DNA from 2 places in the Lacrimispora sp. 38-1 genome. Region 1 is predicted to be linked to the other one. Evidence: riboswitches for the same ligand, from Rfam matches in the RefSeq annotation. Region 1 holds a riboswitch; the other holds the start of a gene.

Region 1 (8,417 bases):
AAGTCCATTTGTTATTCTCCCCCATTATCACTGTCTGATATTTTTGTCATCCATTAAAAGCTCGATCAGCGTATCAAAGGATGCTTCCTTAATAAGCCTTAACACTCCCCTCTGATTCAGCAGAAGATTCATAGTCAGCTGGTAAAAAGCCTGAAGCTGTTCCTGCTCCTCTTCACCGATAGAGACAAGAAAAACTGCCTGCACCTGGTTTGTGTTCCAAAGAATCGGTTTTCGTAAAATTCCCACGCAAACAAAACTTTCCTCAGTCAGCGTTTTATATGGGTGCGGGAACGCCGTAAGATTTCCAAAGTCTGTCTGGGCAAGTTTTTCCCGCTTTAAAACTGCTTCATAAAATCCTTTGGGCAATTCTCTTACCGTACTGATACGTCTGCATAACTCTCCAATTATCTCTTCTTTGCTTTCCCCCTGGATATCCGTAAAAAACAGACGCCTGTCGTAAAATTCATACAGAAAACTTTTATTCCCCATAAACAGGATTTTTTTAACTGCCAGAATTTCTCTGTCCCCGAGAAAATCTTTCACTGAAATAACTGGAACCGGAACAGAAATTTCCAGAGGAACTGTGGTGAAGATGTAATCCACTCTGCTTAAATCAAAATGATCCAGTTCATGTGTGTTACAGGTATAAACCTGATTTAAATAATTGCCGAACTCCTCTTTGTAGCGATAGGTTAACAGCTGGGCACTTCCCTTTCCTGATGCACATACAATCAGAATATTTTTCCTGCCGTTGTTTCCCTTCTCCTGCTCAAGGGCAAGTGCAAAGAGAAGCGCTATAAACCCCACCTCATCCTCTGACAGACTCTTGTGGTAATGTTCGTTAAGAACAATACAAGCCTGCCTGGCAATGGCATAGGCCAGAAAATAATTCTTTTTTGTTTCCTCCAGCAAAGGATTATCGATTCCCATATCGTACCGGATTCTGATGTCCAAAGGGACCATGTGCTGAGAAAGCGACAAAATTAACTCCTGGTTTTGTCTGAAGTCTATTTTAAAACTGTCATACACCGATTGCAGCATTTCCATAATCAGATCTATAAGCCGCCTGGGAATTTCCGGTTTAAGACTTTCACCGTCTTCTTCCCCAATACTTCTTTTTCCAGCCAGATGAATTGCCAGATATTTTATCTCAGGCTCTGAAAAAACGATCCCCAGACTGGCCTCCAGCCCCTTCGCCAGATCCTGTGCTATGACCATTTCTTTCTCGCCAAGGCTTATCTGAAAAAAATCGGTCTCCTTTGCAGTCATATAAAGCCCGGCTTTCATGCGCTTTGCTGCAATGTATATATGAATGATCAGATTTTGAAATAAAACCTCAGACAATTTGATGTTATGCTCTCTGATGCAGGTAAGAAGCGTGTCTCCGATGGACCTCATCTCATCTGTACTTCTGCGGCGGTGCCCCTGCAGAATAAAATCCGGCTTCATCAGATAATTGGAAATACACAGCCTCTTGTCAAATTCAGTCCCCTCTGCCCTGATGCCATAATGAGGTTTGCGCACCAGTCTGACACCGTATTTCAAAAGCATGTCCTCTGCCTTTTTTAAGTCCCCTGTCAGCACATTTCTTGATACAAACAAAAAGGAACTTAAATCATCCAGTTTTACATAGTCCCCGCTGTTAAGCAGACACGAAAGAAGATATAAAATCCGTTCCTGTGAAGATGTGGGCAATGCATTCCCGTCTGCTGACAGGGATTTGATAAGCTCCTGATATAGCGCTTTATCGGTTATGGATATGCGGTATCCATGCCCCTGTTTCGATATAATACGGGCGCCGCAGGGCAAAAGCTCTTTATCTAACTCCTTTACTCTGGTCCTGACTGTTTTTTCACTGATCCCCATCTGTTTCGCCAGTTCAGCTGCCGTGATGTACTCATTTCCGGTAAGTTTTGAGAACAAAAGCTGCTGCCTTCTTTCAATCAAGCTGCCACCTCCTTTCGGTAATTTCATTATAACATTGGGATAATGAAACTCAACCCGGTTATTTTCCGTATTCATTACGGTAATTTAGCAATCGACAATCTATTATACTCTACTTGCAGTCAATGTATTTACGTCATAAATATAGAATGCTATAATATCTATATTTACAGCATAATATTGGAGGGAAAACATTGAACACAAATTACTTGAAAACTGTCTTAAAGATAACAGGCTTATTAATTGTTTTGCAGTTACTTCGTATTGGAATCAGATACGTTTGCTTTCTTGTGATTGAAAGAACAGAATTATCCGACAGAATTATCTCATTGATTGCAATGGTACTAATTTCCTCATTTATCCTGCTGACAGCTAAATTAAAGGAAGTAAAACTTTCCGTCTTTCCTGCTCATTTTGGCGCAGGCTATCTTGTTTTCACGGTTGTTTATGCGGCTCTGCTGATTTCAACCCCCATACTTACACAAAGCACCAGTTTTACGGGAATTTTTTTATTGATTTATTCTGCAATCATCATACCTGCATTTGAAGAACTAATTTTTCGGGGATTTGTATGGAACGAGCTGAATAACATAAGTAAAAAAGAGTGGATCACATACCTCTTATCGACACTGCTGTTTGCAATCTGGCATCTTGGATATATTGATACAATCTCTTTTCGTGTGGAATCAGGACTGGCGACAGTTATGATATGGAAAGTAATTACGGGGTTCTGTTTTGGAATTGTCCTGGGAGCACTGCGCATTAAGACGAAAAACATTTTTTCCACCATACTTCTTCACGGAATACTTAATATTTTCGGCAGATGAAAAAATATTGGTTGACATTTTCCATATCTCTTCATATAATATAAAAATCTCTTTGCACTGCATTATATTCCAATGGAATTTGAGATCAACAGTACAAACTGAGCAGGCGATGCCCGAAGGGGCGTGGGGCTGGGCCGTCCAACGAACGGCAGCGGATTGCATCTTATGCACATCTGCGGGACAGTAGTATGTTCCGCCGGTGTGTTTTTTTATATTCACTTACGGAACAACGAACTCAAATGAAGTGCCATAGGAGAAATCATGACACCGCCGTAATGGCGAGAAACGGAGGATTTTTTTTATGACAGACACCCCAAATTACAACGGCCTATCCAGCGAGGAGGCCAGGCTAAGACAGCAGCAGTATGGTAAAAATGAGCTGACACCCCAGAAGAAGGAGAACTTTTTCATGAAAGTTCTTCACATCATCTGTGAACCCATGTTCCTTTTACTTATCATCGCAGCTGTCATTTATTTTATTCTGGGGGAACCCAGAGATGGTGCTATTATGCTTATTTTTGTGGTCGGCATAATCAGCATTGATGTAATTCAGGAATGGAAAACAGATAAAACCTTAAACGCCCTGAAAGACCTTTCTGCACCCACAATTCCGGTCATACGGGATGGGGCTGAAAAACTGATTGCCAGCGCAGACCTTGTGCCTGGTGATTTAATGATGATTTATGAAGGTGTGAAGATTCCGGCAGATGGTGTGGTGATCCGCTGTGCTGATTTATGTGTTGATGAATCCTCTCTGACCGGTGAAGCCGAAAGAGTCTGGAAAATACCTTCAGGAAATGAGAAACCTGCAAAGGACTATTGGCGAAAGGACTACTGCTATGCCGGTACACTGGTTATGCAGGGCACCGGAGCCATTAAAGTGGATAAGACCGGAGCACAGTCCGAATACGGCAAAATCGGTCTGGGAGTAGCCATAACTCCACAGGAAGATACCCCGCTGCAAAAGCAGACCGGAAAGCTGGTTAAAACCTGTGCCGTTATCGCCGGTGTTCTTTTTCTGCTGGTAGGCATCTTTACCTGGTTTAATATTCCTGATCACAGTTTCAGTGACAGGCTTATTGAAAGTATCCTTTCCGGCGTGACTCTGGCCATGGCTATGATTCCGGAGGAGTTTCCAGTTATCCTCACAGTTTTTCTCTCTATGGGGGCCTGGAGACTGGCAAAGAAGAATTCACTGGTGCGCAAGCTGCCCAGTGTGGAGACACTTGGTGCAGTATCAGTCCTGTGTGTGGATAAAACCGGCACTATCACCATGAATCAGATGACGGTTCAAAAAATATGGACGGTAAACCAATCGGAACTACAACTGATAGAAACAATGGGACTTGGCTGTGAAACAGATACCTATGATCCTATGGAAAAAGCCATGCTCAGCTATTGTGAGGAACATGGTGTCTCAAAAGAAAGCCTGTTTCATAATGAATTCGTAACAGAATACGCCTTTACCAATGAATTAAAAATGATGGGGCATGTCTGGCGCCGGGACGGACAGCTGGTCATCGCGGCAAAAGGCAGTCCTGAGCGGATCCTGACAATCTGTGAACTCACCGATGAAGAACGAACGATTGTTGAAAAACAGATCAACGACTTATCCAGCGAAGGACTGAGGGTTATAGGAATTGCAACTGCAAATCCTGAGAATGACGAAACGATTCCTGCTTCCATTACAAACTGCCGCCTGACTCTGCTCGGACTGGTGGGTCTTGCCGATCCTCCCCGGGAAAATGTGAAAAATGATATAGCCGTATGCAAAGAGGCCGCCATCCGTGTCGTCATGATCACTGGCGACAACGGTATTACAGCTTCCGCAATTGCCAGGAAAATCGGAATTCCCGGCAGCGACCGTATCATCACAGGAGAAATGCTGGAAGCCATGTCCGATACCCAGCTGCAGGAGGCCGTTAAAAATGTCTCCATTTTCTCCCGGGTTATTCCCGAGCATAAAATGCGGATTGTAAAAGCATTTAAGGAGAATGGGGATATTGTTGCCATGACCGGTGACGGAGTCAATGATGCTCCCGCCCTCAAATATGCCGACATCGGTATCGCTATGGGAAAACGCGGCAGCGAGGTGTCCAGAGAGGCCGCTGACCTCATCTTAATGGATGACAACTTCACCACCATCGTGGAAACGATCCGGGACGGACGCCGTATATATGACAACATCCGCAAAGCCGTGGGTTACGTGTTTACAATCCATATCCCCATTGCTTTCTCCTCCCTGCTCGGTCCGTTCCTTGGCATTGCCCCTGCAGCGCTTTTACTCCTGCCTCTTCATGTGGTGCTTTTGGAAGTGCTGATCGACCCCACCTGTTCCGTTGTGCTGGAACGCCAGCCTGCTGAAACCAATATTATGAAACGCAGCCCCCGCAATCCAAAAGAAAAACTGCTGACTGGAAAACTGCTTGCCAAAAGCATACTCCAGGGTCTGTTTGTATTTGCTGCTTCCTTTGGAGCATATTTCATCACTCTGGCCGGCAGTCCTGCTCATGCACCTGCTGCCCGTTCAATGGGGCTTGCCATAATCATGCTGGCAAATTTATTTCTTGTGCAGGTCAACAGTTCCGATTATAACAACGTCTTTTGTTCATTCAGACAGCTTTTAAATGACAAGGTCATGTGGGCTGTCAATGTGGGCACCATTGTACTGCTGGCTGTCATCCTTTATTCGCCTATTGCAGGACTTTTAAAACTGGCTCCTCTCTCTGCCTGGCAGATGTTAACTGCTCTTGGGCTGGCTGCCGCATCGGTTCTCTGGTATGAGTTGGTTAAACTGACCAAAGTAAATGAAAAAGCTGTTAAAACAGAAGAAACGTCCGCCAATCTGTAATCTTTAAATCAAACCAGTATTTAAAAACAGCCCGTTTCCAGATCAATGGGAACGGGCTGCAGTATAAAATATCATGCATCATTTTACGTGAACATTAACTACATCTCATGTATTATTTCTTTGCAGTGGCTGCTGCCTTTTTTGTTGCTGCTTTCTTTACTGCTGATTTGGCTGCCGTCTTTTTTACCTTTGCTGCTTTTTTATGTGTTTTTGCCTTACTGGTCTTTTTTGCTGCTTTTTTATGTTTTTTAACTGCAGATACCTTTTTAGCCTTTTTGACTTTTTTTGCTGTCGCTTTTTTTGCTGTCGCTTTTTTATCCGCTTTTACAGCTCCTGCTTTTGCTGAGCCGGCTTTTGCTGCTTCTGTTGCCTTTGCTGCTTCTGTTGTTTTTGCTGCTTCTGTTGCCTTTGCTGCTTCTGTTGTTTTTGCTGCCGTACCGGACTTGCTGTTCTGGGTTGTGGCTGCCTGGCTGGTTGCTGCTTTGGTCGGGTTTGCCGCCGCTGTCTGTGCTGCCTGGGCCGGAACGGTTACTGTTCCTGTAATAAGCATAGCTGTTGTCAAAAGAGAGGTAATTGATTTCATGGATTTTCTCATAATTGTTACTCCTTTCAATGGGGGAATTTGCTTTTCTTTTTGAAATATACTACCTTTCCCTGACGCATTTCAAAGGTGAAACTGTGGCAAAATTGTGGCAGCTCTATCAAATAGAAAAATAAAATGATAAAATAGGGGAAACAGCTGAGAGGAGGGGTTACAGATAAATGGAAAAGAAACGGATTTACCTTGCAGATGATGAACAGCCCATCAGGGATTTAATACAGCTTTTTCTGGCAGCTGAGGGGTTTGAGGTTCAGACATTTCCTGACGGCGATCGCTTATATGCCGCATTTGATAAAAATCCTTCCGATATGGTAATTCTTGATATCATGATGCCCGGCACGGACGGTCTGGTACTTTGCCGGGAGATCAGAAAGAGAAGCAATGCACTGATTGTAATCGTTTCTGCCAGAGACAGTGAAACCGACCGCATAGCCGGAATTACCTTAGGCTCTGATGACTACTTAACAAAACCATTTTCCCCAATGGAACTTGTAACAAGAGTAAAAGCATTATTTCGAAGAATGGAGTTAGACTTAGGCAGCTACAAGGGTGAAATCTATCTCTTTGGTAATATAAAAGCAGATGTGAATAAAAGAGAGTTCTCCGTTAACGGAAAGACACTTGATATCACCCCAACGGAATTTGCACTTATGGTCTATCTGCTGGAAAAAAAGGAACAGGCAGTGTCCAGGGAAGAGCTGTTAAAGCATGTATGGAAATTCGACTTTGATGCGGATACCAGAGCAACCGATGATGTGATTAAACGGCTTCGGAAAAAGCTGGCGGCAGCCGAAGCAGATGTGAAAATCCAGTCAGTCTGGGGCTTTGGTTTCCGACTGGAATTAGGAGATACCCATGAAGAGTATAAAAAATAAGATCCGGAAGCCATTTCTGATCCTGCTTATCGTAATCCCCCTTGCAACGCTTATATTATTCAACTTTTCCTTTCAGATCTACATCAACGCTACTGCAAAGAATGAATTAAAAGCCACAATCCGGGCAGTAGAAAAGGAAATAAAAAGTGAGTTGGAAACAGACGGAGGCCAGCCATCAGAAAAGAAAGCCTTAAATATGGCAAGAAACATCCTGATGGCCCTTAAATCCTCTCATTTCTCACAGGGGATGGATTTCTACCTTCTGGACCAGGATGCGTTGCCTGTATTTCCGGCACAAATAAAGCTTGCCCCTTCACAGATTGCATATTTAGATGTGATAAAGGTTAAGTTTCATCAGATGGAACAGGGAACCGTTTACACCATTCCTGTAAACGGCAAAAAATATTTTACCATTGCCTATTCCATGAACAATGACGATTTGAGCAATTTAACTGCCGTATTTGCTCTCCCAACAGACCATATGAAGAAATACCTGGGTGCGGTCAATCTTATCCTTTTTGCCATCATGCTTCTGGGTATCCTTATCGCCATCTATTTCTCGGAGAAAATAGCGGCACATATAACGGTTCCTGTCACCAGACTTGGTGTCTTGTCCCTGCAGATCGGACAGGGCAATTTCGATGTCAGCCATTTCACGATGCCCCAGGACACCCTGGAATTCAAACAGCTTTATGATAATATCTGCATCATGGTTGGAAGGCTTGAAACTTATGACAAAAATCAAAAGACATTTCTGCAAAATGCCTCTCATGAGCTTCGCACACCTCTTATGTCCATCCAGGGATATGCCGAAGGGATTGAAAGCGGTATATTTCCGGATGCAAAGGAAGCCGCACGGATCATCAAACGCGAGAGCATACGCCTCAATGAGCTGGTAAGCGAACTTCTTACACTCTCAAGATACGAAAGCGGCATGTACAAACCCCAATGGGAGGAAGTCAATCTCTGCCACTTATTAAAGGATTATTCCCAGCGTCTTATGGGGCTGGCGGCGAAATCAGATAAAAATTTAGAGCTGCTTCTGCCGGAATATGATGTAATGATTCAGACCGATGACATACTTCTATCCCAGACAGTTATAAATATCGTATCCAACTGTATGCGCTATGCCAGACAAAAAGTCACCATCGTCCTTGAAAAAAAAGGCGAAACTGTATTCTTAAGAATATCTGATGACGGAGACGGCATCCCTCAAAGTGACCACCCCTTTATCTTCGACCGTTTCTATAAAGGGAAAAACGGCAATTTCGGTTTGGGGCTTGCCATAGCAAAATCTGCAGCAGAACTGCTGAATGGCA
Region 2 (8,417 bases), on a different contig from region 1:
GATTGGGCTCATAATGATAGTAATTAAGTGCCTCTTTTACTGCAGCAACCTTTTCATCACTAACATTGGCACTGTTATTTAAAATTCTTGATACTGTCGAAATAGAAACACCTGCGCGTTTGGCAACATCTCGTATAGATTGCATAAAAATACCTCTTGAAAACGTTTTCTATTTGTTTCTAATTATAATATCAAATTGCTTTTCCATTTACAATAAGCACTCTATCTAAAATTCAAGACTGTTTATTGGATATTTTGTACAAATATAAATCTCCTAAAGTGACCCTATTCAACCTATTTCACATGGCTATTTTAACCCTTTACATTCCAATATGGTTACTGATATAATACATATATATAATATTTTATTATATCATAATAAAAAGTTATACAGCGAAAGGATTTTTAACATGGATCAGAATCTTTCCCAATATAAGATTTTTTATGAAGTGGCAAAAGCAGGTAATATTTCCAAAGCGGCAAAAGAACTTTTTATCAGCCAGCCGGCGATTAGTAAATCTATCAGCAAGCTGGAAGATAATTTAGACGTGGCATTGTTTACCCGTAATTCCAGAGGTGTCCAGCTTACGGAGGAAGGAAAACTTCTGTTTCATCACACAAAAACTGCCTTTGAAGCGTTAAACAGAGGAGAACTGGAACTGAAAAGGGTGAAAGATTTTAATATCGGACACTTAAGAATCGGCGTCAGCAATACGCTGTGCAAATACATTCTCCTTCCTTATTTAAAGGGGTTTATTGAGAAATATCCTCATATTAAAATCACCATTGAGAGTCAGTCTACCTCCCACACGGTAGCGATGCTGGAACAGCAGCAGATCGACCTGGGACTGATCGCAGAGCCTTCCAACCGCCGCCCTCTTTTATTCAATCCGGTCATGGAGATCCAGGACATCTTTGTAACTACAAATGCATACCTGGAAAATTTATATTTGAGAGAAGGTAAGAAAGCAGATTTATTTCAGACAGGCAACATTCTCCTATTGGATAAAAATAATATGACAAGGAAGTATATTGACGAATATTTAAACGAAAATCAGATCATTCCCAATCAGCTTCTGGAAGTTACCACCATGGATTTACTGATAGAATTCGCTAAAATCGGACTTGGCATCGGCTGTGTGATTAAAGAATTTGTTCAGGATGAACTTGATAAAAAGGAACTGATCGAGATTCCCATGATTTCCGGCATTAAGAAACGCACCGTTGGATTTGCCTATAACCCGGCCACTGTATCCACAGCAATGGAAATTTTCTTTGAAGCAATGCAAAAGGCAGGAATCAGAGGCTAAATATACCACAAAAAAGGCTGATACAAAAGAGAAAGATTTTAATCTGCTCTCTCTTTTTATCAGCCCTTTATATGCTACACTAAGGTAAAATTAGTTATCGATCAGCTTTCCGCCGTTATTCCAGCTGTAAAGCTTACGAAGATCTGCTCCAACTTTCTCTAATTCATGGGAAGCTTCTGCATTTCTCATAGCTCTGAAATGTGCACCGCCAACCTGATTCTCAAGCAGCCAGTCCTTTGCAAAGGTTCCATCCTGAATATCAGTCAGTACTTTCTTCATCGCTTTCTTTGTTTCATCGGTAATGATCTTGGGTCCGGTAATGTAGTCGCCATACTCAGCTGTATTAGAGATGGAATATCTCATTCCTGCAAAGCCGCTTTCAAAGATCAGATCGACAATCAGTTTCATCTCATGTACACACTCAAAGTATGCGTTCTCCGGTGCATAGCCTGCTTCAACCAATGTTTCAAAACCGGCTTTCATCAGTGCGCATACACCGCCGCACAATACAGCCTGCTCACCGAAAAGATCAGTCTCTGTCTCAACCTTAAAGGTTGTCTCCAAAACTCCTGCTCTTGCGCCGCCTAAAGCAAGTGCGTAAGCCAGAGCCTTGTCCATCGCCTTACCGGTATAATCCTGATGAACTGCCACAAGACAGGGAGTTCCTCTTCCAACCAGATATTCATTACGAACAGTATGTCCAGGAGCTTTCGGTGCAATCATGGTAACATCAACATTCTTAGGAGGAACAATCTGTCCGAAGTGGATTGCAAAACCATGAGCGAACATCAGCATATCCCCCTCCTTTAAGTTGGGTTCCACTGACTCCTTATACATAGCAGCCTGTTTCTCATCGTTAATCAGAATCATGATGATATCTGCTTTTTTTGCTGCCTCAGCTGCAGTATAAACGGATAAACCCTGAGCCTCTGCTTTTGCCCAGGAACTGCTTCCTTCGTAAAGTCCAACGATGACATCACATCCGGACTCCTTTAAATTAAGCGCATGGGCATGGCCCTGGCTTCCGTATCCAATCACTGCAATGGTCTTACCTTCTAATAAAGATAAGTTGCAGTCTTCCTGGTAGTAAATCTTTGCCATCTTTCTTTCCTCCTCATATACTGACTCATAATATATTTTGTTAAAGGAACTATGCCGACGACTCACTGTCCGCCTTTGGCAATACCTCTAGCTAACAAATTCAGACTGCCTATGGCAGATAGCGGATATCGTCGGATCCCCTTGAAAGTCCGGTCAGACCGGTCCTTGCCAACTCTAAAATCTCATAATCGCCAAGGAGGTTAATCAGCGCATCCAGCTTTGACTGGTCGCCTGTCAGCATGACGGTTAAAGAATCTCTTCCAACATCGACGATGGTAGCTCTGAAAATATCTGCAATGGCACTGATCGCCTGACGCTCACTGGCGTTGGCGCGGACCTTTACAAGAATGAGCTCACGGTAAACAGAATGCCCAGGCTTTAATTCTTTAATATCCCTGACATCTTCCAGCTTTCTCAGCTGCTTTTCAATCTGATCCAGAATTTCCTGTTCGCCCACAGAAACCACTGTCATCCTCGAATATCTCTCATCCGCAGTTACTCCTACCGTAAGGCTCTCAATGTTATAGCCACGGCGGCTGAACAGTCCGGCTACACGGCTTAAAACGCCGGCAGTGTTATCAACCAACAATGATAATACGATTCTTTCCATTCACATCCCTGCCTTTTTGTATAATATTTAAATGATAACAATGTAACTGTTATTTGTCAACTAAATAATAGGAATGTGTATTATAATCTGAAGTTATACCTATAGACAGATCTGATCATTTTCTTCCATATCAACAACCGGATTCACGTGAACCATGCAATGCTTCACATCAGGAAAGTGTTCTTCTATGCAAAGATGCACCTTCTCTGCAATTTCATGTGATCTTACCAGCTCCAGCTTTCCTTCTGCTGCTATTTCTATATCCACATATACCTTTGCTCCAAACATTCTCGTCCTGATGTCATCAATCCGTTTCACACCCATAATTGACATTGCAAATTCCCTCATCTTCTGCACGGTTTCTTCATCACAGGATTTATCTATCATTTTATCCATGGAATCACGGAATATATCAATTGCCGCCTTTCCGATAAAAATACAGATTACGATACTGGCCAGAGGATCCAGAACAGGGACTCCCATTCTTGCTCCTGCAATGCCCACCATGGCACCCACAGATGACAACGCATCCGAGCGATGGTGCCAGGCATCTGCCATCACTGCTCCTGAATTTATCTTTTTGGCTGCTGCCCTGGTATACCAGTACATCCATTCCTTAACAACAATGGATAAAATTGCTGCGAAAAAAGCAACCATGCCGGGGATGGGGGCTGATTTCCCATTCTGTCCCATGATTGTCTTTATCCCCGTCATACCGATTGCAGCTCCAGTTGCCATCAGCAATGATGCAAGTATGACAGAGGCCACACATTCCATGCGGTCATGACCGTACGGATGCTCCTTATCCGATTTCTTATCTGCCAGATGTACTCCGATCATAACAATAAATGTGCTGAAAACATCTGAGGCGGAATGAACTGCATCCGAAACCATGGCACCGGAATGGCCAAGGATTCCCGCTGTCATTTTAAAGGCAGAAAGCAGCAGATTTATTCCAATGCTGACCGCCGATACATGCATGGCAATGCTTTTTCCATCTTTTTCTTTCTTCTTTCCGATTATACGCCTCATAAACTTCTACCCCCGTGAAATAAGATTACCCCATGTCACCTGCATTCACTCCATAGAATTGTAGATAAATAAAAATGCACCTGTGGAACAATTAGAGTTAACTACTGTCCCACAGATGCATGAAAGTCATCTGCTGCTGCACGAGGCAACCCGGCTTACAGCTTTAAAAGCTGATGCCTGCTCAGTTTGTACTGTAGAGTTATGTGCAGTGCAAAGAGTTTTTTTATTTATTACCAAAACAGAGCGATCCAGTCAATCTGCATTTTCCGCTGACCTGGCTTCTGTAATAGGATATGAACGGTCTTCTGTAAAAGTTACAATGTTACGTATAATCAATGATGCAATATTCATAGGCATTGATTACAACGGTACTGCCGTACTGATCTTCTCTCTTAAAAGCATTGCCATAGTTGGCATGAATATGGCCATGGAAAAAATATTTAGGAGAATACTTGTCCATCAAAGCCTTAAAACAGGAAAATCCGCGATGGGGAAGATCCGGCAGGTCGTTAAGTTCAAAAGCAGGCGCATGGGTTACCAGTATGTCAAACCCCTTATTTTTCTTTAACTTCCACCACATGCGCTTAATCCTCTGCTCCATTTTCTTTTCTGTAAACTGATCGGATGAACCCGGAATATATTCCATGGAACCACCCAGCCCCAAAATTCTGATTCCATTGAAGGTAACAATCTCATCTTCAATGCAGATACACCCCTCCGGAGGGCAGGTCTGATACTGACAATCATGGTTACCCCGTACATAAAAAACCGGTGCATGGGAACATGTGGCAAAAAAAGTCAGATAATTCGCTCTTAAATCCCCACAGGAAATGATTAAATCAATATCTTTCAGTTTCTCCGGTGTATAGTATTCGTAGAGTGACTTGGACTCATGATCCGCCAGTACCAGAATTTTCACGCTGCAGTTCCTCCGTATCCATGTTCTCGTATATTGTCTGACCCTGAAGACGGACCAATGACCGGGCTTCCTCTGTTAATTCCTCAAAATCAGGAATCTGCCCCACAACATTTTCCGTAAGCCAGTTCATCGTGGTAATCTCCTCCGGTGTAAGGCTTAAATCTTCTTCACACTGAATCGTTCCATCCTGAGAATAGATAGTTCCTACAAACGGCTGGAAGCTTCCTGCCCGAATGGAATTTTTCAAAAATGTGATCAGTCTGTTTGTACCATGAGGCAGATTCTGGGAGCAGATCACATCAATGACATCCGCAGACATGCCCCACCAGTAGTTAATCGCCTGCTTTCCTTTCATTTCCTTCCGGTCAACGGATCCGTGGCAGGTGAGATTTACGATTTTTTCATAGAACTTCCCCCAATGCCAGATGGGAGTAGCCAGATTTTTAAGTCTTCCATCAGGAGCTTTCTGATAAAGTCCGTATTCTCTTGTAGGCGCCTGAGGCGTGATCATATCGTCTCCGGAAATGAAGCGGATGCCTTCCCTTTCAAGCTCTGCCTGAGCATCCCGTCCGTTAATCCTGGACCACTCTAAATAGACCTTTGCATATGGATTAATCATTCTTGCCCCTAATGCAAATGCATTGATATTGGCAATGGTGCCGTATATGGGATAATCAGCAATATAGCCCAGTTTGTCATCCCGCGACATGGAAGCAGCCAGAGCACCCATTAGAAATTTTGATTCATACATTCTTCCATAATAAGTACAGACAGAAGAATAGGACATATTGACAGAGCAGTTGAAAACCTTGATTTCCGGATGGTCGATTGCTGCCTTCACACTTAAGTTGATCATCTGGGAGGCTGTGGTAAATATCATGTTGCACCCGCTTTCAATTGCCGCATCGATTGCCTTAGCCGTCTCCTCTTCTGAATCTGCATGGAAGAAGACCATAGTCTCTGTCTTTCCATCAAACGCCTGCTCCAGATACATCCTGCCCAGCTCATGACCATAAGTCCAGCTGGAAGTTTCCGCTGTTTTTGCATGTATAAACGCTATTTTTAACATGGAGGGGTCAATCACCGGATTAGGAAGCAGCCAGTTAATCAGCTTCATCGTGGTATTATCCGATCCTTCACTGGCCTCTTCCGGCTGTTCTACCAGCGCAATCTTATTGCCTCTGGAAGAAAGAAGAAGTTCATCCTTAATTTTAACCAGATCCTTCTTAATCTGCTTTTCCACCCGATCTTTGACCGACTTGTATCCCAACAGTTCCACATAGACTAAAAATGCATCGGAACAGGTCATGTCATAGTCATCACCGCCGAACGTATGAAATGCTTTGGAAAAACGGTCGTAGGCAGACTTAAACACCAGTCTGTCATCTTCGCTCCACTGTTCATCCGGAATTTTATTCATCGCCTTTAAAAGCCTGTCATAACTGCCTTCCTTGCTGAACCAGATATCGCAGTTAAAGGAAACCTGATAAAAGTCAAGGAATTCATAATAAAGACGGTTATTTAAATCATCGGTACGTCTGGGAATCATCCGGATCACCGAGGCAGCGATACTGAATGCCCCCACATATTTTAATACACTGACCCTTTTATTTCCTTCCTGAACATAGTACTGATTCATAAACTCATAGACAACAATCGGGTCATGAATTCCTTCCTGAATCTGATGGTCATACAGATAGGCCCATTTCGCTCCAAATTCGGATTTTTCCGACAAAAGCGGCATAAAATTACTGGCAAATGCATTGGTGCGCCCCTCTGTTTTGGTGCCTACCACCTTTTCAAGAGGAATGTCCATAATCCCTAAATTGACTTCAGAAACGATATCCGAATAAGATAAGATATCATCTAAAACAGGCAGATACGGATACTCTCCTCTTGATACGGATGCCTGGTACTGCCTTCGCCCTTTTCTTAATGCCCCTACATAATCATATAGTGCCATCCGCAGTTTCCTCCCATTATTTTATACCCCTATTTTACCATCCAATCAGCGTTCTGTACAGACAGGCAATGATCCCCTCTTTCAGACCTTTAAATTACGCACTTTAAAATCACGTTCCAGTTCGCGTTTCTGGTCTTTCTTTGCGATATCGTCTCTTTTATCGTAGAGTTTTTTACCTCTTGCCAGACCGATCTCCACCTTAACCAGACTGCCTTTAAAATATACGGAAAGTGGTACCAGTGTATACCCCTTTTGGGCGATTTTTTCATCCAGTTTTTGAATTTCTGCTTTGTGAAGGAGAAGCTTTCTCGCACGTAAGGGATCTTTGTTAAAAATATTTCCTTTTTCATAAGGGCTGATGTTCATGCCATATACATAAACCTCACCTCTGTCAACTCTTACAAAAGATTCCTTTACACTGCATTTGCCCATTCGCATGGACTTTACCTCTGTGCCAAAAAGCTCGATACCGGCTTCATATTTTTCATCAATAAAATAATCATGATACGCCTTTTTGTTATTGGCGATTAATTTAAAACTTTCTCCCATATAATAAATCTCCCTTATTAAAACTTTACACAATCATACTACAATTCTATTTAAAATAAATAATACTACTGGAATACTCTTCTCCATCCCATTCCGTATACGATAATTTTTTGCCAGAAGGACTCCAATCAGTACCTGTCATTTCAGTATTCTCAGCAATCTTTATCGATTTTCCAGTAAGTATATCATATACATACAAACTTCTTACTGTTGAATTATTTTTATCCTCTTTCATGCCGTAAGCAATCATTCTCTGATCAGGTGACCAGGATACTCCATACAATTCTACACTCTCTGCAATCGTAATTTTATCATCATGCTCAAGACTATAAATAATCATCGAACCACCGGAACCATTATTCTGTAAGATTATCATTTGCTTATTATCAGGAGACGGTAAGATTTCATATACTTGTTCCAGATTAAGACTGGTCTTTTCCTTCGTAACCAGGTTTAATTTCATTAAAGTAAAATCTGATTGTGTATTATAATAAATATCATCACCCAGTTTTTCAACCAGATATATCCCTTCATCTTTTAATTCATCAATCAAACTCATGTTTCCGGTTCTGTCAGCCAGATATACGCCACCGCTATATGCTGCACCGATAACAGTTTCGTTATCAGCCCAGTGCGCACTTTTTGCTCCGCCAATCGGTTCTCCCATAAGCACAATGCTCTCATGATTCTCCATAATCATAATGAAGTAAGCAGGATCCCCCAGAACATATTCATCATATATCAGATAATTCTTATCCCTGGAGAATACAGCTCCCCCCAGCAATACATCTTTTTGTTCCTTGACCAGCTGATATTCTTTTGAGTTAATATCCAGTAAATACAGGCTTTTGGGATACTGGTCTGATAATTCTGATAAGCTCATCTTGCCCAGTGACTCATTATCTTTTGAAACAATTGCAGTATCATCATCCA

The links. Region 1 has a riboswitch for nickel and cobalt ahead of V7D18_RS21025 (cation-translocating P-type ATPase). Riboswitches for the same ligand answer to the same signal wherever they lie in the genome.
Region 2: it holds a riboswitch for nickel and cobalt, as region 1 does, so the genes downstream of both, V7D18_RS16520 (cation diffusion facilitator family transporter) here and V7D18_RS21025 (cation-translocating P-type ATPase) in region 1, are expected to answer to the same signal.

The regions. Positions count from the first base shown of each region.
Region 1 covers NZ_JBANEW010000073.1:5,095-13,511, reverse strand. The annotation lists gene V7D18_RS21040 (PTS lactose/cellobiose transporter subunit IIA) at 1-8, opposite strand, end outside; gene V7D18_RS21035 (BglG family transcription antiterminator) at 28-1,947, opposite strand; gene V7D18_RS21030 (CPBP family intramembrane glutamic endopeptidase) at 2,139-2,771, shown strand; NiCo riboswitch at 2,860-2,957, shown strand; gene V7D18_RS21025 (cation-translocating P-type ATPase) at 3,073-5,622, shown strand; gene V7D18_RS21020 (hypothetical protein) at 5,735-6,217, opposite strand; gene V7D18_RS21015 (response regulator transcription factor) at 6,385-7,098, shown strand; gene V7D18_RS21010 (sensor histidine kinase) at 7,079-8,417, shown strand, end outside.
Region 2 covers NZ_JBANEW010000058.1:184,841-193,257, reverse strand. The annotation lists gene V7D18_RS16540 (LacI family DNA-binding transcriptional regulator) at 1-145, opposite strand, end outside; gene V7D18_RS16535 (LysR family transcriptional regulator) at 411-1,310, shown strand; gene ilvC (ketol-acid reductoisomerase) at 1,401-2,411, opposite strand; gene ilvN (acetolactate synthase small subunit) at 2,521-3,021, opposite strand; gene V7D18_RS16520 (cation diffusion facilitator family transporter) at 3,121-4,053, opposite strand; NiCo riboswitch at 4,156-4,248, opposite strand; gene V7D18_RS16515 (metallophosphoesterase family protein) at 4,376-4,972, opposite strand; gene V7D18_RS16510 (BMP family ABC transporter substrate-binding protein) at 4,944-6,935, opposite strand; gene smpB (SsrA-binding protein SmpB) at 7,017-7,484, opposite strand; gene V7D18_RS16500 (hypothetical protein) at 7,531-8,417, opposite strand, start outside.